Regions from separate parts of the Arthrobacter alpinus genome, predicted to be linked through region 1. Evidence: predicted binding sites of a transcription regulator. Region 1 holds the regulator's gene; the other holds the start of a gene.

Region 1 (6,391 bases):
CATGGGGGGCTTCATTTTGGGCTGGGCCACATCGAAGTCCCACTTTTGCACCCCGTAGGAGTGCACAAAGTAAAAACGCTCTGCCTCGACGCCCTCAAACAGCATTGACCCTTCCGGCACTGTGACCGTGTTCCAGCCCATGTGCGGGACCACGGTGGCCGGCAGAAGTTCTACCGTCCCCGGCCACTCCCCCATGCCGTTCTCACGCACGCCGTGTTCCACGCTGGCGTCGAACAGCACCTGCAAACCAACACAGATGCCCAGCACCGGGCGCCCGCCAGCGACACGGCGCCCGATCATGCGCAAAGCGTCAACACCTTTCAGCTCCGCCATGACCGAGCCGAACGCGCCCACGCCGGGAACAACCAACCCGTCAGCGTTCAAGACGTCATCGGGTTTGGCGCTGAGGGTGACCTGCGCGCCTGCACGTTCCAACGCTCTGACGGCCGATCGAACGTTTCCGGAGCCGTAGTCAAGGACGGTGACCGTCGGTTTGGGACTGCCGGTTGTGTCGGGGGATTCGGCGCTCACAAAAGACCCTTCGTGGACGGGATTCCGGTGACGCGAGGATCCGATTCCACGGCAGAGCGCAAGGCCCGGGCAAACGCCTTGAACTGGGCTTCCACGATGTGGTGCGGATCGCGGCCGGCAATCACCGTCATGTGCAGGCAGATTTGTGCGTGCAAGGTGATGGCCTCAAAGACGTGCCTGGTCAGTGAGCCCGTAAAGTGGCCGCCGATCAAGTGGTACTCCTGCCCGGCGGGCTCGCCACCGTGCACCAGGTAGGGGCGCCCGGACACATCGACAACCGCGTTCGCCAAAGCCTCATCCAGCGGCACCGTGGCTTCGCCAAATCGACGGATACCTGCCTTATCGCCCAGGGCCACCCGAAGGACCTCGCCCAGTGAGATGGCCACATCCTCCACCGTGTGGTGCACGTCAATGTGGGTGTCCCCGGTGGCCTTGATTTTCATGTCGATCAAGGAGTGTTTGGACAGGGCAGTGAGCATGTGATCGTAAAACGGCACCGAGGTGTCAATCTCTGAAACACCTGTGCCGTCCAGGTTGATTTCAACGAGCACATGGGATTCGCTGGTGCCACGTTCAAGGCGTGCGGTGCGTCCCTGGCCAGGCTGCCGACTGTTCTCGGTCATGATAAAAGCATCCTTTGATTCGGTGGTGTCCGGCCGCCAGGGAGCATGACCCTGCGCGGAAGGAAGGTGAAACAAGTCGTCGTGTTCCACCAGTTTAGAAGAGAGTGGCTGCTTCTGCCCAAAGCCGCCCACTCCCCGAGCTTTCCCGGGCGTGGGCTCGCCGGAACGACGCCGTCGAAAAGTGGCGGTTAGGTGGCCAGGATGGCACGGAGTCCGGAAAGAAAAGCGGTGGTTTCCTGTTCCGTGCCGGCAGTGACACGCAGGTGGCCAGCAATGCCCACGTCACGGATGAGCACCCCGGCCGCCAGCAGACCTTCCCAGACCGAGCGGGGGTCCTCGAGACCACCAAAGAAAACAAAGTTGGAGTCCGACGGTGCCGGGGTCAGACCGATGCGTGTCAGTTCGTCCACGATCCGATCCCGTTGAATCTTGATGGCTTCGACATTTGCCAAGAGCGAATCGGAGTTTCGCAGGGCAGCCACGGCTGTGGCCTGGGTGATGGCGGACAGGTGGTAGGGCAGACGAACAAGGCGGACCGCGTCGGCGACTTCAGGGGCGGCCGCCATATAGCCCACTCGTGCCCCGGCCAGGGCAAAGGCCTTGCTCATGGTGCGCGAGACAACCAGGCGGGGCCTGCCCGGCAGCAAGGACAGTGCACTGGGGGTTCCCTCATGGGAGAACTCCATGTAGGCCTCATCGACGATCACGATCGCCTGCGACGCTTCTCCGGCTTCGTAAACGGCCTCCACAACGTCACGTCCCAGGGCGGTGCCCGTCGGGTTATTGGGCGAACACAAGAATATTATGTGGGGAGCTTGCGCGCGTACTTGTTCGGCGGCCGATTCTGGGCTGAGGCTGTAATCTGCGGCGCGGGTCCCCGTCACGAAGCCGGTGCCTGTACCGCTGGCGAGCAGGGGGTACATGGAGTACGTGGGGGGAAAGCCCATGGCTTTCCGGCCGGGTCCACCAAAAGCTTGGAGCAATTGCTGCAGAACCTCGTTGGAGCCATTGGCGGCCCAGATGTTCTCCTGAGTCATCCCGTGGCCCAAGTATGCCGCCAGGGCCCTACGAAGTTCGGTGAACTCCCGATCAGGGTAGCGGTTCAAGCCGTCAAGTTCATCCGCGACGGCCTTCAAGATTGCTTCCTTGGCGTCCAGCGGAACACCAAAGGTGTTCTCGTTGACGTTGAGCAAAACAGGAACGTCGATTTGCGGGGCACCGTAGGGATGTTGTCCGCGCAGATCGTCGCGGAGCGGTAATTGGCTGAGGCGTTCAAACTGATCCATGGGACTAGTTTAAGTGCCGTGGACGTCAAGACTGAACTTGTGACAGGTAACGTCCGACCATTTGGCTATTTGGGGTTCGGGACAAACAGTTGCTGGCCTGCCTGCACCACGTTGGTGGTCAGCTCATTCAAGGCCACGATCTCACCCACGACTTCTCGAACATCGCGGCTTGAATCGCTGGCAGCCGCAATGGACCACAGACTCTCGCCTTGCAAGACCGTGACAGTGGTTGCGTAGTCCGCCATGTCGATGGGGCTGAACTTTGTGGCGGCGTTGGCAGGACTGGCCAGGGCTCCCAGGAGCAGGGCCAACACCGAGAATACGAGCACTGTGCTGAGCAGCAGGGCCGGAATGCCGAGCAGGATCATGCGCCCTCGCCGGGTCAGCCGCAGGGGCGCGGCGCCGGGGGTTGCTGCAAGGACGGGACGTCCAATTGTTGAAATCACCAATGCGCTCATGACTAAGGCTCCTTTTCACACCGTGAAGTTTCTTCCCGTGGGAGCCCACCAGGCGGGGCGTCCCAGTCGTTCCGCAGGAGCAAAACTTCCATAAACAATTTGTTCGATAGAACGTATGTTCTAACTCGCTACTACTGTTTTAGCATCTATTGACGACTCCTGACAAGACTCGCTAGAACAAATGTTTGAAATTCCCACTTTTCTGGCTTAATCTTGAGGGTAAGGATTCGCCTCTGAAAGCAGTCCACCAGCAGGCACTGACATTATTAGTGGCATCCACGAAAGGACCGAAGGATCATGACGCTCCCAGAACCTCCGCACCGCATCCCCCAGGCACCGAGCAGGGCCGGCATGAAGGGTCTGACGGTCCGCCAAAAGAAGATCCTTGAGTGCATCCAGCGCTCTATTGCTGACAAGGGTTACCCGCCGTCCATGCGTGAAATTGGCGACGACGTGGGATTGGCAAGCCTTTCCAGCGTCACCCACCAGCTCACCCAGTTGGAGCGGCACGGCTACCTGCGTCGTGATCCCAAGCGTCCACGTGCCATGGAAGTTCTCATTCCCCTCGTCCTTGACGACGGCGTGGTTGCCATTGAGGGTGTGAGCTCACCGGAGCAGGTCCGCAGTTCCAACGGCCTGAATTTTGCACAACTCAGCAGTTCCTCGGACACGGCATTCGTTCCGCTGGTGGGACGGATCGCCGCCGGCGGTCCTATCCTGGCCGATCAGATGGTCGATGACATCATGCCGTTGCCGCGCCAGATCGTCGGCAGCGGCGAGCTCTTTATGCTCAAGGTGGTTGGCGACTCCATGATTGACGCCGCCATCTGTGACGGCGACTGGGTTGTTATCCGGCGCCAGAACACCGCCAACAATGGTGATATTGTGGCCGCCCTGCTCGAGGATGAGGCCACTGTCAAGACGTTTCGCCAGCGTGATGGCCACACCTGGCTGTTGCCGCAGAACACCCGCTACGAGCCCATCCTGGGCGACAACGCCACTGTCATGGGCAAGGTCGTCTCGGTGCTGCGCAGCCTCTAGCAAATGCCAACGAAGAAGCGCCCCGGGCAATGCTCGGGGCGCTTTGTCGTGCGTGGCTCGCTGCGGGTGCCGGCACCCACCATCCCGAGGCCGTGCCGGGCTACTTGCCGGAGAGCCGCTCTAGCGCCGACAGGGCCACGGCCCTGTCCTTGGTGGACCAAAAAGGTGGCAGGGCGGCCCGCAGGAACCCGCCGTAGCTGGCGTTGGCCAGGCGGGAATCAAGGACCGCCACAACTCCCCTGTCACTGCTAGAGCGGATAAGCCGGCCCACGCCCTGGGCCAGGCGAATAGCCGCATGGGTTGCGGAGATGGCGATGAAGCCGTCCCCCCCGCTTTGGGCCACGGCCCTGGCCCGTGCCGTGACCAGCGGATCGTCGGGACGGGGGAACGGGATCCTGTCAATGACCACCAGCCGGCAGGAGGCCCCCTGCACATCAACTCCCTGCCACAAGGACATGGTGCCAAAAAGGCAGGTGTCGGGTTCCTCGGCAAATTCCTTGATCAGGCCGGCGATCGAGGCGTCTCCCTGACAAAGAATCTTGACCTTGAGCTTCTTGCGCAGCTTTTCGGCAGCGTCCTCGGCCGCACGGCGTGAGGAGAACAACGCCAGCGTCCCTCCCCCTGCGGCAGTGATCAGTGCCTCCAGCTCGGCCAACTGCTCCGGAGAATTTCCGAACCCGGGCTTTTGCAGGTGCGCCGCAACGTACAGCATGCCTTGCTTTGGATAATCGAAGGGGGAGCCGACGTCGGCACCGGTCCAGTTCGGCGCGTTGGCACCCAACAAACCCAGCCCCCCGGCGGTGGCCTGGAACGACTCGCCAATGGCCAGTGTTGCCGAGGTCAGGATCACCGTATGGTCGGCAAACAGACCCTCCCGCAATTTTCCGGCGACACTGAGCGGGGCGATGCTGATGACGGGAGGTTCGCCCTCATCCGCCTTTTGATAGCCCTGGCCGGGGGTGAAGCTACCTACCCGTGACGCCCAGAGAACTTCACGGGCGTCCTGGGCAGCCAACATCCGCTCACACAGGTCAAAGACTAGGTTCAACCGGGAACGGGCAATGGACCGGCCACCGTCGACGGCGGCCGAACCCTCCGGTTTGGAGTCAGATAAAGCCACGCGTGCGGCGTCCCGCAATTGTTCGATGGCTGCCGAGTGGGTCTCGTTCAGACCGTTGGGTAGCAGCCCGGACGGCGTTGCTGCAAAGGCCAGATCCAGGGCATTGCCGGCCGCATGGAGCGCGTCCACGGAGACGCCCGTGTGTTTGCGTGTGCTTGAGGCCGCCGCCTGGACCATCTGGACAGAGAGCTGGCCGGTGACGGCACCTGTCACACGGTCCTGGAGTTCGTGCGCCTCGTCCACCACCACGACGTCGTAGTCCGGCAGCACCGCGATTCCCTCAAAGGCGCTGATCGCCAGCATGGCGTGGTTGGTGACCACAATGTCCGCCACGGCTCCCTTGGCTCTGGCCATTTCGGAGAAGCAGATCTCGGCCAGGGGACACTTTTGCGCGCCCAGGCACTCCATGGACGTGACGGAGACCTGCCGCCACGCCTTGTCCGTGACACCGGGCAGCAGTTCGTCGCGGTCACCCGATTCGGTGTCCTGCGCCCACTCGCGCAACCGCACAACTTCACGGCCGAGGGCCGAGGTCGGCCCGGTCTTGGCACCTGGCAGATGCACAACACTGGAGTCCTCACCCAGGCTGAACAGTGCCCCCTCGGAGGAGTCCTCGGTGGGGAAGCCACCGCCCAATTTGTGCTTGCAGACATAGTTGCTTCGGCCCTTGACCAGGGCGACGTCAATGGGGCGCGGCAGCAGCGGGTCCAGGGCAGCGAGCAGCCTGGGCACGTCACGGCCCACGATCTGGGCCTGCAACGCCAGCGTCGCCGTGGCCACCACTGATGGTTTTTCACTCGTGAGGGCATGAACTATTAGCGGAATCAGGTAGGCCAGGGACTTTCCTGTGCCTGTTCCGGCCTGGACCAGCAGGTGGTCGCCGGTTTCAATGGCTGCCACCACCTGACGGACCATCTCATGCTGCCCGTCCCGGCGTTGGCCGCCCATGGCTTCCACCGCCCTGTCCAGCAGTTCCAGGGCCTGAGCAGTTGAGGCCTGGTCCGTTGAGGCTTGTGTTGGTGCAGGATCGGCCGTGGAGGCATCGGCTTCGGCAGTACTTTTATCCATGCTGGACAAACGGTGCCACTTCTGCGGCCAGGTCGTCACGGACGCGCACATGTGCCACAGTGCCGGTTTCGCCGTGCTCAATGCTGAGGATCTCGGCATCGCTTCCGTGCAATCTGTTCAGCACGTCGCCGCGGTCGTAGGGAATCAGCAGTGTCAGGTCAACCCCGGGGCGCGGGATGGCGTCGCTGATGGCCGCGAGCAGTCCCTCCATGCCCTGCCCGGTGCGGGCAGAGACTTCCACGCTGCGCGGCTCGCGCTGTCGCA
Region 2 (6,391 bases), 820 kb from region 1:
AATTCGAACAGGCGTAGCGGAAGTTCCCGGTAGGAGCGCCCGCGAGAACGGAAGATCAAGTTATGCATGGGGCAATTCATGGGCTTGAGGTAGTAGTCCTGGCCGGGCTTGCGCACCGTGCCATCCTCATTCAGTTCCGCATCCACGTGCATGGGGGGGAACATGCCGTCGCGGTACCAGTCCAGGTGGCCGGAGACCTCGTACAGGTTGGCCTTGGTGATGTGCGGGGTGTAGACAAAGTCATAGCCGGCCTCAACGTGGCGCTGGCGCGAGTAGTCTTCCATCTCCTTGCGGATGATCCCACCCTTGGGGTGGAACACGGGCAGGCCGGATCCCAGCTCGTCGGGGAAGGAGAACAAGTCAAGTTCCACACCGAGCTTGCGGTGGTCGCGACGTTCGGCCTCGGCAATGCGTTCCTGGTACGCCTTCAGAGCATCCTTGGTGGGCCACACCGTGCCGTAGATGCGCTGCAGCTGCTGGTTGTTCTGGTTACCCAGCCAGTAGGCGGCGGAGCTGCGCGTCAGCGCGAACGCGTTGGAGATCAACTTGGTGTTTTGCAGGTGCGGGCCGCGGCACAGATCGCACCACACTTCTTCACCGCTCTTACGGTCAATATTGGCGTAAATGGTGATGTCACCGGCACCCACCTCGACGTTCACGCCCTCGGCGGTCTCGGCAGTGTCATCGTTTTTTTTGCCCAGCAGCTCCAGCTTGTAGGGCTCGTTGGCCATGGCCTCGCGGGCCTGATCCTCGGAGACCACGCGGCGGGCAAATTTTTGGTTTTGGTTGACGATCTTGAGCATCATCTTCTCAAGGGTCTTCAAGTCATCGGGGGTGAACGGCTCTGCCACATCGAAATCGAAGTAGAAGCCGTCGGTGATGTACGGGCCAATGCCCAGCTTGGCGTCGGGGCGCAATGCCTGCACTGCCTGGGCCATGACGTGGGCGGTGGAGTGGCGCAGTACGTCCAAGCCGTCCGGGGAATCTATGGTCACGCCCTCAACGAGTGCACCCTCCGCCAGTGGCTGGTCAAGGTCCTTCAGGACCCCGTCCACCCGGGCAACAACTACCTCGCGGCGCTCGAAGAACAGTTCCGCGCCGGTGGTGCCGGTGGCCACCGTCGTCGCAACGCCCTCGACATTGATGGTGATCTGTGTATCCACTGGCACGGTAACTCCTTGATTTGTCATGTGCGGCTCCTTGTTTAAGCAACATACGGGGGTTGCTGTGAGCCACTTTGATGGTATCGGTTCACCGGCGCACCAACCAACACGGGCTGGTGAACCTGTTTGGCTACCGGCAGGATCTACCGGCAGGCAAGAGGACCCGCGGATAAATCCTTAGAAACGCCCGGCGGAAGCGGCTGGCTCAAATCCCAGGCCTCGAGCGCCTGCAAGCTGATACCCCGGGGTCCAGTGCGCCGGGTCAGCCCGCGGATCAGCAGCATGCGGGTGCCAAAGAGCAGGGGGCCGGACTTTTCCTGCGCCTCGGTGAAGAAGGTGGCATCCACGCACCCGGTGCCGTCGTCGAGGCTGATGAAGACCACCCGTTTTCCCCCGCGCATGGGTGGTGTCTGGGTGGCTACACGGACCCCGGCCACCAGCACCTCGGTGTTGTTGCGCAGCCCCAGTAACCCCTCCGCACGGGTGACCCCCAGCCGGCTCAGCAGCGGCGCGTAACTGTCCATCAGGTGGGCGCTGGCATCCAGGGACAGCAGGTCCAGCTCGGTGCGCACCGTCTGCTCCACGGTGGGTGCCGGCAACAGGGCCGGTAGGGTGCCCAGCTCCAGTTCGCCGAGCGGAAAATGCAGTTGCCCGACCATGGGCTCGTTGCGCTTGCCCGGCTTCAGTGCCGGAAGGCTGTTCACATGCGCAATGAGATCGGCCCGGTTGGCCGTATTGCCACTGATGCGTTGGGCCGATTGCTGCAAGGAATCCAACGCCCCCAGCTGGGCCAGGCGTTTGAGGATGGGCAAGGACACCTTGGCCCTCTCACGCAGGTCCGCCAGCGAATCATAGGGCTGCCCTGCCACTATCCGTCGCAGTTCAGCCCCGGAGAGGCCATAGACGTCCGCAAGGCTGAGGCGGATACCCGTGACGGGCTTCGTTCCGGTCACGGCCTGCGTGCGCTCGGCCCTGTATTCGCCGGTGCTGGCGTTAATGTCCAGGGGCAGGATGGGGATGCCCATGCGCCTGGCCTCCGCCACGAGCAGCCGCCGCGGGTACATGCCAGGATCGTGCTCCCACAACCCGGCAAGGAACTCGGCCGGGTGATGTGCCTTCAGCCACGCCGACTGATAGGTGGGCACGGCAAAGGCTGCGCCGTGGGCCTTGCAAAAGCCGAAGCTGCCAAAAGCAGCCAGCGTCCCCCACACTTCCTCGATGACAGCCTGGCTGTAGCCGCGTCCGGCGGACTTGTCCCTAAAATCCTTCTCCACGGCAGGTTCCTGTGCCGGGTTGCCCAGCCTGCGTCGGTGTTCGTCGGCCTGCGACAGGGAACACCCCGTCATGACGTGGAAGGTGCGCAGTACCTGCTCATGGAACACCGTCACCCCGTGAGTCTCCTGCAGTGCCGGAACAAGATCGGGGTGGGCGTAGTGTGCGGGGGCAAATCCTGCCCTGTATTCCAGGAACGGTTTCACCATGTTCGATTTCATGGGCCCTGGCCTGAACAAGGAGATATCGATGACCAGGTCGCTGAACTCGCGCGGGGCCATCTTCCCCACCAGTTCGCGCTGACCAGGAGATTCAATCTGGAAGCAGCCCAGCGTGTGGGTGCTGCGGATCAGCTCAAAGGTGGGTTCGTCGTCGAGCGGGATGGCGTCAAGATCAAGGTGACCGGCCTCAGAGACATAGGCCGGCCCCTGCCCCTGCTCGTCAACAGGATGCTTTCCAGCCTCCACCACCTGGGCTTTGGATGGATGCAGGCGGATGATTTCACGCACCGCATACGCCATGGCGCTTTGCATCCGCACGCCCAGGACGTCCAGCTTGAGCATGCCCATGGCATCCATGTCGTGCTTGTCGAATTGGCTCATGGGCAGTCCCATGCCGCTTGCCTGCACCGGGGTCCTGTTCAGCAACTTCGAATCCCCCAGGATCACCCCGCACGGGTGCATGGAAATATGTCGGGGCAGCCTGTCCAGCCGTTCGGTCAGGTCCACCAGGAGATCAAGCTGGCCCTCCCCCTTTCCACCCAGGCGGCTCCGTTCAACTCTTGCCGCAAATTCCCGAAGTTCCGGCTTTTCCGCCAGGGCTTCCCTGAAGGAGCTGGCCGAGAACCGCCACAGCTCCTTCGCAATCCCGTCGATCTCCCCTTGCTCCATACCCAAGGCAAGGCCGGCATCACGCACGGCACCCCGGGCCCGGTACCCGTTTTGCATGCTCATCAAGGTCACGCGTTGGGAGCCAAACCGTTCAAAAATCTTGTGGTAGACCTTGTGCCGTTGGGCGCTTTCCACATCAAGGTCAATGTCCGGCAGGGTGGAGCGGTCCCGGGACAGGAACCTTTCAAAGAGCAGGTCGTTGGCGATGGGGTCCACGGCGCTGATCCCCAGCAGGTAGTTCACCAACGACGACGCCCCGGAACCTCGCGCGGCCCGGCGCACCCCCATGGTGCGGATCATCTCGGACACTTCGGCGACAGTGAGAAAGTAAGAGGCGAATCCCAACTCGTTGATGGTGTCCAGTTCAGTGGTGAGCCTGTGCTGGACCGCCTGGAGTTGCTGGCCCCTGAGCCCGGGGAAACGGTGCTCTAGGCCGGCATGCGTGCGCTGCCACAGTTCTGCGGACGGGGCCTGGGTCAAACCCATCACGGAGGCTTCCGGGGTGGTCGGCGTCTTCCAGCCAAGATCCGCGGAGGGATCCAGCCGGCACTTGTCAGCGAGCTGGTGGGTGTTGGTCCACAGCTGGGTCAGCTCAGCAGTGTCAAAGCCGCCTTGATGGACGATCTCTTGGGCAACCTTGCGCATTTGCCCAGCACTTTTGAGCCAGCCCTGGCCCGTGGGCTGTAAATCATGGACCTGCCTTAAGGGTGCAATAGCCCTGGCCGCATCCAATACATCAGCGGTGGGAGCGTCATCTTCGCTGCTGTAACGCACGGCGTTGCTAAGCACTGCCGGGACATCAAACTCTTCGGCCAGTTTCAGCATGCGCACAGCGTGTGCAGTGCTCAGCGGTGTGCCGGGTGCACTGAGATGGCTCAGGATCTCCACCGCCAAGGTACCCGGTGGCATGGCGGTATTCCAGGCCCGGAACTTGCTGCGCGGCAGCAGATACTTGCGCCCGTTCATGGCCTTGCCTACGTCTGAGAACGGGCCCAGCAAAACCGTCAACGCCGGCTCCCGGGATTCCGGGTCCAGCACCCCTGCCGCCAGTTCCGCCAGCGTGAGCCCCACCGGCCCCTTGGGCCGGGCGTGGGCCGTGGAGATCAGTCGGCAAAGCGCCGCATAGCCAGCACCTGCCGGCAGACTCTGACGGCCGTGGGCCAAAATGACAACCCTTCCGCTCTCCACCAGTGCCTGCCTTCCCGCACCAAGGTCCACCATGTCAAGAACCGCCAAGTCCACACCCAGCAGCGGGTCAATCCCGGCAGCCATGCACGCCTTGACGTGCTTGACCGCGCCGTAAAGGCCGTCCCTGTCGGTGCTTGCCACGGCATCGGCCCCGTCGGCAATGGCGGCCTGCACCAACTCCTCCGGCCAGGAAACGCCGTAATGGGCGCTATACGCGGAGGCAGTATGCAGGTGCACAAATCTAGCTCCCATAACCTTGCTCCTCCACCGGATCAGCCGTACCGGCCGTGTCCTTTGTTTCGTTGAGTGCGTCATGGACCTTGATCACCCGCCAGCGCCCTGCCGGCAGGTACTTCACCAGATCAAGGGTCAATAGGGGCACCCCTGGCGGTGTGCCGTCGCGGCGCACCTGGACCCGCCAAACCTCGCGGTCAACCAGGCCCCCGCCGAATCCCGGGGGTGCCCGGAGTTCCTCATCCCACCAACAGCGCCGTTCGTACCAGCGCAGGGGCTCGGCGGCGAGCGTGTAAGAACGCCCCTGCCACAGTAAGTGCAAGGGCACTCCTGCCATGGTTTGCACCACGTCAATGCCATCGCTGAAGATGCCCATCCGTGCCTGCCACCTCCGCCTGCAGTCCCTTGCACACCCACAATGTACGTAGACCAATCGTGTAACTAGAATATATATTCTAAGAGATTTAAGTGTACGCTCACTTTACGCGACAAGAAAGTCGCCAATTGGGAAGAATTTCACAAAGAGCAACCACTCGCCAGCTCCATATTGCGTGATACAGATAGCTGTCAGGGCGCCATACGTCTAGCATGGCTTTATAGTCATCGACGTGACTTATGCTGCTGGCGACTCAACGATTCTAAGGAGCGTTCCATGACTGACATGGTCACCCTCATCGCTAAAACCACACCCCTTGAGCGGGAACTGAAAACAACGTCCCGCACGGTCCATGAGTCCGATCTGCCCCGCCTGGGTGAGCTATACTTCACCGCCTATGAGCCCGGCATCGCTGGCGATTCCATGCAGGCTGCCATCGACGACATCAGGGCCTCCATGGCAGGGAAATACGGACAATTCCTGCCCGACGCTTCCCATGTTGCCCTCGATGAAACCGGCAAGATCGTGGCGGCAGTGCTGGTTGTTGAGCGTGCGATCGGTGATGACACACCCGAGTCCCCCTTTATCATTGAGCTCATCACGGACCGCCAGCACCGCCGCCGCGGACTGGCCGAGGACCTGGTGCTGCTCACCATGGACACGCTTTTCAACGCCGGCCAGCACGATGTGGCCCTGCGCGTGGAGGGAACCAACTCGGCAGCGCTTGCCCTCTACCTCTCCCTGAACTTCCGCCGCTGGAGCCCGGAAGAGAACGAGGACTGAGCCTGCCGTTGGCTGTGAATCAGCTAAGACTTTGCACAAAAACAACCGCCACAGGAGGGTTTCCCCAGCGACGCATGTGAACATTGTTGAACGCTGGCAGCACGCCGGCATGGACAATGCGGCTTGGGGACGCGGCGAGGAGCGCACCCTTGAGCTTGTACGAGCAACTTCGTTCACGGGATGTCTCGCGTAAACGACGCAGGCGCATCACCTACTCCATTGTGGCGGCCCTGGCCGCCATCGCCCTGTCGGTCACCGGCTACGTCGCTTTCGTAGCGGTCCAAGCCAACAGCAACGTCAGGCGTTCGAACGCACTGGCGGCCCTGGCCGGGGTGCCCAAGCTGACGAAGGACACCAACATTTTGGTGATGGGCCTGGACTCCCGGGTTGACGAACAAGGCAAGCCGCTCTCGGTGGCGCTCTATGACGCACTCGACGCTGGGGACCAGAGCATTGGCGGCTACAACTCCAACGTGCTCATGCTC

Evidence for each region. Region 1 encodes LexA, which represses DNA repair genes until DNA is damaged. Its sites were predicted from a motif close to TCGAACANNTGTTCGA; they were not measured.
Region 2: AOC05_RS07755 (DUF6504 family protein) is a predicted target of LexA. The motif match lies at 5,190-5,205, and genes of this name have one in related genera.

Annotation. Positions count from the first base shown of each region.
Region 1 covers NZ_CP012677.1:931,511-937,901, reverse strand. Annotated here, with positions in the region: gene hisH (imidazole glycerol phosphate synthase subunit HisH) at 1-531, opposite strand, end outside; gene hisB (imidazoleglycerol-phosphate dehydratase HisB) at 528-1,154, opposite strand; gene AOC05_RS04055 (histidinol-phosphate transaminase) at 1,343-2,440, opposite strand; gene AOC05_RS04050 (LysM peptidoglycan-binding domain-containing protein) at 2,506-2,898, opposite strand; gene lexA (transcriptional repressor LexA) at 3,196-3,939, shown strand; gene AOC05_RS04040 (ATP-dependent DNA helicase) at 4,040-6,127, opposite strand; gene hflX (GTPase HflX) at 6,120-6,391, opposite strand, start outside.
Region 2 covers NZ_CP012677.1:1,747,838-1,754,228, forward strand. Annotated here, with positions in the region: gene thrS (threonine--tRNA ligase) at 1-1,190, opposite strand, end outside; gene AOC05_RS07750 (DNA polymerase III subunit alpha) at 1,307-4,765, opposite strand; gene AOC05_RS07755 (DUF6504 family protein) at 4,755-5,123, opposite strand; gene AOC05_RS07760 (GNAT family N-acetyltransferase) at 5,400-5,906, shown strand; gene AOC05_RS07765 (LCP family protein) at 6,056-6,391, shown strand, end outside.